DNA from 2 places in the Enterobacter ludwigii genome. Region 2 is predicted to be linked to the other one. Evidence: predicted binding sites of a transcription regulator. Region 2 holds the regulator's gene; the other holds the start of a gene.
What was found. Region 2 encodes PurR, which represses purine synthesis genes. Its sites were predicted from a motif close to CANGCAAACGTTTGCNTG; they were not measured.

Region 1 (3,134 bases), 2.3 Mb from region 2:
CGTAAGGGCCATGATGACTTGACGTCATCCCCACCTTCCTCCAGTTTATCACTGGCAGTCTCCTTTGAGTTCCCGGCCGGACCGCTGGCAACAAAGGATAAGGGTTGCGCTCGTTGCGGGACTTAACCCAACATTTCACAACACGAGCTGACGACAGCCATGCAGCACCTGTCTCAGAGTTCCCGAAGGCACCAAAGCATCTCTGCTAAGTTCTCTGGATGTCAAGAGTAGGTAAGGTTCTTCGCGTTGCATCGAATTAAACCACATGCTCCACCGCTTGTGCGGGCCCCCGTCAATTCATTTGAGTTTTAACCTTGCGGCCGTACTCCCCAGGCGGTCGACTTAACGCGTTAGCTCCGGAAGCCACGCCTCAAGGGCACAACCTCCAAGTCGACATCGTTTACGGCGTGGACTACCAGGGTATCTAATCCTGTTTGCTCCCCACGCTTTCGCACCTGAGCGTCAGTCTTTGTCCAGGGGGCCGCCTTCGCCACCGGTATTCCTCCAGATCTCTACGCATTTCACCGCTACACCTGGAATTCTACCCCCCTCTACAAGACTCTAGCCTGCCAGTTTCGAATGCAGTTCCCAGGTTGAGCCCGGGGATTTCACATCCGACTTGACAGACCGCCTGCGTGCGCTTTACGCCCAGTAATTCCGATTAACGCTTGCACCCTCCGTATTACCGCGGCTGCTGGCACGGAGTTAGCCGGTGCTTCTTCTGCGGGTAACGTCAATTGCTGCGGTTATTAACCACAACACCTTCCTCCCCGCTGAAAGTACTTTACAACCCGAAGGCCTTCTTCATACACGCGGCATGGCTGCATCAGGCTTGCGCCCATTGTGCAATATTCCCCACTGCTGCCTCCCGTAGGAGTCTGGACCGTGTCTCAGTTCCAGTGTGGCTGGTCATCCTCTCAGACCAGCTAGGGATCGTCGCCTAGGTGAGCCGTTACCCCACCTACTAGCTAATCCCATCTGGGCACATCTGATGGCAAGAGGCCCGAAGGTCCCCCTCTTTGGTCTTGCGACGTTATGCGGTATTAGCTACCGTTTCCAGTAGTTATCCCCCTCCATCAGGCAGTTTCCCAGACATTACTCACCCGTCCGCCACTCGTCACCCGAGAGCAAGCTCTCTGTGCTACCGTTCGACTTGCATGTGTTAGGCCTGCCGCCAGCGTTCAATCTGAGCCATGATCAAACTCTTCAATTTAAGTTTGATGCTCGTGAATTAAACTTCGTAATGAATTACGTATGTTCACTCAGAGACTTTGGTATTCATTTAGTGTCCGAAGACATTAAGAATCCATGTCACTTTGAGTGCCCACACAGATTGTCTGATAAATTGTTAAAGAGCAGTTGCGACGCGGCTTACAGCTCACCGTCGCGAGGTGGCGTATATTACGCTTTCCTCTTTCAGAGTCAACCCTGAAGTTCAGGATTTTTTCTCTTCAACCGACCGGGTTATCTGTGAAGTGATTCACATCCGCCGTGTCGATGGAGGCGCATTATAGGGAGTTCTCTGCAGGCCGCAACCGCTAAATGACAGAAAAATGACTGACTGCTGCATTCCCCAGCAAAACCCCGCCTTATACCCTTTTACACACAGACTTATCCACAGGGATGCGAAAAAGTGAAAATTCGCGAGCGTTGCGCAAACGTTTTCGTTAAAATGCTCGCGCTTAACAAGGATGCCTCGTCAGGTGTGTTAGATGAGTTTTTCGCTGGAAAATTCATCTAACGCTCTCTGTAATCGTGAAATCCAGGGGATTTACCATGCAACAACGTCGTCCAGTCCGCCGCGCTCTGCTCAGTGTTTCTGATAAAGCCGGTATCGTCGAATTCGCTCAGGCACTTTCTGCACGCGGTGTGGAGCTGCTTTCTACAGGTGGTACCGCTCGCCTGTTAGCAGAGAAAGGTCTGCCGGTAACCGAAGTGTCCGATTACACCGGTTTTCCGGAAATGATGGATGGACGCGTCAAGACCCTGCACCCGAAGGTCCACGGCGGTATTCTTGGTCGTCGCGGCCAGGACGACGGCATTATGGAAAAGCATGATATCGCGCCAATCGACATGGTCGTCGTTAACCTCTACCCGTTCGCACAGACCGTTGCCCGCGAAGGCTGCTCTCTGGAAGACGCCGTCGAAAACATTGATATCGGCGGCCCAACCATGGTGCGCTCAGCGGCTAAGAACCATAAAGATGTTGCCATCGTGGTGAAGAGCAGCGACTACAACACCATTATTAATGAGATGGATGCCAACGAAGGGTCGCTGACGCTGGAGACGCGTTTCGACCTCGCCATCAAAGCATTCGAGCACACCGCCGCGTACGACAGCATGATCGCCAACTACTTCGGTAGCCTGGTGCCTGCTTATCATGGCGAAAGCACTGAACCTTCCGGCCGCTTCCCGCGTACGCTGAACCTGAACTTCATTAAGAAGCAGGATATGCGTTACGGTGAGAACAGCCACCAGCAGGCTGCCTTCTATATAGAAGAAGAGGTAAAAGAAGCCTCTGTTGCGACCGCACAGCAGGTTCAGGGCAAGGCACTCTCCTATAACAACATCGCTGACACCGATGCAGCGCTCGAGTGCGTGAAAGCGTTCAGTGAACCCGCCTGCGTAATCGTGAAGCACGCGAACCCATGTGGCGTAGCGGTAAGCACCTCCATTCTCGACGCCTATGATCGCGCGTATAAAACCGACCCAACCTCTGCATTCGGCGGCATTATCGCCTTCAACCGCGAGCTGGACGCTGACACAGCACAGGCCATCATCTCCCGTCAGTTTGTCGAAGTGATCATCGCTCCTTCTGCATCCGACGAAGCCCTGAAAATCACCGCGGCAAAACAGAACGTGCGCGTACTGGTGTGCGGCCAGTGGGCTGAGCGCGTACCGGGTCTGGACTTCAAACGCGTGAACGGCGGTCTGCTGGTTCAGGATCGCGATCTGGGCATGGTCACCGCGGGCGATCTGCGCGTCGTGACGAAACGCCAGCCTACCGAGCAGGAACTGCGTGACGCGCTGTTCTGCTGGAAGGTTGCGAAGTTCGTGAAATCCAACGCGATTGTCTATGCAAAAGAGAACATGACCATCGGAATAGGCGCAGGCCAGATGAGCCGCGTTTACTC
Region 2 (3,134 bases):
AGCGGTCAGAGAGAGGCCCCCAGAGCAGCTGCGCGAAGGCAAAGCCCGCGAGGAATAAGCTCAGGCTGGCGCTGATGGCTGCCGCCGGGGTCTGTAAATCTTCCTGCATTGCGGCGAAGGCAGGCAGGTACATATCAGTGGCTAAAAAGCCCAGCACGCTTAAACCACCGAGCCAGACTAAAAATCCTTTCCTGGGTTGCATTGTTTTTTCTCCTGAGGGAGGCAGGTCTATGTTTGCGCAGAGTGTAGGGAGTGCAAAGCAGGTTGTGAAACGCTAATATTTGGCGAGTGCATTCAAAATTTTTGCAGGCAGAAAATGTGGTCAGATTATTCTCTTGAAGTGGTCGATGCTGTTGCGCGCAACGGCAGCTTTAGCGGTGCAGCGCAGGAGTTGCACCGCGTCCCCTCAGCAATCAGCTATACGGTGCGTCAGCTTGAGGAATGGCTGGCTGTTCCGCTGTTTGAACGGCGTCACCGTGATGTGGAATTAACGCCCGCCGGGGCATGGTTTTTGAAAGAAGGGCGTTCTGTTATCAAAAAAATGCAGATCACCCGCGAACAGTGTCAGCAGATCGCTAACGGCTGGCGAGGACATCTTTCCATTGCCGTGGATAACATCGTAAAACCGGAACGTACCCGGCAAATGATTGTCGATTTCTATCGCCATTTCTCGGATGTCGAATTGCGGGTATCCCAGGAAGTGTTTAACGGCGTATGGGATGCGCTGGCAGATGGCAGGGCAGAGATGGCGATCGGTGCCACGCAGGCGATTCCGGTTGGAGGACGCTTTGCCTTTCGCGACATGGGCATGCTCAGCTGGAAATGTGTGGTGGCAAGCGATCATCCGCTGGCTGACCTGGACGGGCCGCTCAGCGACGAAACGCTCCGTAACTGGCCCTCGCTGGTGCTGGAAGATACCTCGCGTTCGTTGCCCAAACGCATTACCTGGCTGCTGGATAACCAGCGACGGGTGGTTGCGCCGGACTGGGAATCCTCAGCAACATGCCTCAGCGCAGGGCTGTGCGTTGCCATGGTCCCTGGCCATTTTGCGCGGCCCCGAATCGACACCGGTGAATGGGTTGAACTGACGCTGGAAAATCCTTTTCCGGATGCGGCCTGTTGCCTCACCTGGCAACAAAATGATGTGTCGCCCGCAATGGCCTGGCTGCTGGATTACCTGGGAGACAGTGAGACGCTTAACCGGGAATGGCTACGGGAGCCAGTATAACTGGCCCCGTAAAAGATTAACGACGATAGTCGCGGAACGGACCATCCGCAACGGAACGGCGTTCGATAAGACGCGGGTGAACTTCAATGGACTGAGACTCTTCACGCTTGTTGACGATCCTGTCCATCAGCATATTGAAGGCCGTTTCACCCAGCGAGTCTTTTGGCTGGTGGATGGTGGTCAGCGCCGGGGTAAAGAAGCGCGCGTTGCGCACGTTGTCATACCCGATCACGGAAATGTCCTGCGGCACGCGCAGACCCAGTTCATCGGCGGCACAGAGAGCTCCCATCGCCATAATGTCACCGCCACAGAAAACGGCTGTCGGGCGATGCGACTGTGAGACAATCTGCTGCATTGCGCGGTAACCGGATTCCGGTTCAAAGTCACCCTGCACGATCCAGTTTTCCGGCACGGTAATCAGCGCCTCTTCCATGGCTTTCATAAACCCGGCCAGACGTCCGGCACCGGTGTTGCGCTCCAGTGGACCCGGGATCACACCAATCTCACGGTGACCGCGTTCAATCAGATAACGGCCTGCCATATAGCCGCCTTCAAACGCGTTATCGATGACGGAGTCGGTGAAGTCTGCACGTGCTTCGCCCCAGTCCATGACCACCATAGGAATATGGCGGTACTCTTCCAGCATGGAAAGCACGGACTCCGGATACTCTGAACACATCACCAGCAGGCCATCCACACGCTTTTGCGCCATCATGGAGAGATAAGCGCGCTGTTTTTCAATGCTGTTCCACGCGTTGCCCAGAATCAGGGTATAGCCTTTCTGGAAGCAGTTTTTCTCGACCGCTTCAATGATCTCGGCAAAATAGGCCGCTTCACTGCTGGTTGCCAGCAAACCAATGGATTTGGTGTGATTAACTTTGAGGCTGCGCGCCACCGCACTCGGTGAATAGTGTAATTCTTTGATTGCCGCCCAGACGGCGTTGCGCGTCTCTTCCGCCACAAAGCGGGTTTTGTTAATTACATGTGATACGGTTGTAGTGGAAACGTTTGCGCGTTTTGCTACGTCTTTAATTGTTGCCATTAAATGTCACTCCAGACCATATCCTAAACTCCTGAAAAACTTGAAGGTAAACGTTTGCCTTCTCTCACCCTTATCACGCAATCTTGAATTGCGGCACGCCGGGAAAACGACACAGGACGTCAGGAGGGGGTCAATGGCCGGTACGCTAATAAATTTAGCGTGGAATTTTGTCCTATCTTGATGAAAAGGGGAAGAGCTAAAGTGGTTATCAGTTTAAATCCAGGAAGATTTTTGAACTAAACTGTGTAAAAATGAGCAGGCTCACTTTTCGTGGGGAGATTAAAAGGAGAAAAATTGATGAGCTACGATCTGAAGTTTTCGCTGGTGACCACCGTTATTGTACTGGCTCTGATTGTTGCGGCGGGTCTGACGGCTGCATTGCACTGATTTACACGGAGGGAGAGCTCTCTCCCTCTCAGTTTTCCTGATTGTTACGCCTGCGGCAAAAATCTTTTGCCAATTTGTTAACTTCTCATTTTTTGTGATTGATGTCATGCTTTCGGCTTCTTTGTTCTGTGTCACGACATGACACGGCATCCGGAGTTGACGCATGAAAATCAATTTTCCCCTGCTTGCCCTGGCGATTGGCGCTTTTGGGATTGGCACCACTGAATTCTCCCCGATGGGGTTACTGCCTGTTATCGCCCGGGGCGTGGATGTTTCTATCCCGGCGGCCGGGATGCTCATCAGCGCCTACGCCATTGGCGTGATGGTGGGGGCACCGCTCATGACGCTTCTGCTTTCACACCGCGCGCGCCGCAATGCGCTGATTTTCCTGATGGCGATATTTACGCTGGGCAACGTGCTCTCCGCGATTGCGCCGGATTACACCACCCTGATGTTGTCCCGCATTCTGACCAGTCT

Region 1: purH (bifunctional phosphoribosylaminoimidazolecarboxamide formyltransferase/IMP cyclohydrolase) is a predicted target of PurR. The motif match lies at 1,652-1,669, and genes of this name have one in related genera.

Annotation. Positions count from the first base shown of each region.
Region 1 covers NZ_CP017279.1:3,468,450-3,471,583, reverse strand. The annotation lists rRNA gene BH714_RS16325 (16S ribosomal RNA) at 1-1,213, opposite strand, end outside; gene purH (bifunctional phosphoribosylaminoimidazolecarboxamide formyltransferase/IMP cyclohydrolase) at 1,777-3,134, shown strand, end outside.
Region 2 covers NZ_CP017279.1:1,211,083-1,214,216, forward strand. The annotation lists gene punC (purine nucleoside transporter PunC) at 1-202, opposite strand, end outside; gene punR (DNA-binding transcriptional activator PunR) at 317-1,228, shown strand; gene purR (HTH-type transcriptional repressor PurR) at 1,245-2,270, opposite strand; gene cydH (cytochrome bd-I oxidase subunit CydH) at 2,568-2,657, shown strand; gene BH714_RS05810 (MFS transporter) at 2,821-3,134, shown strand, end outside.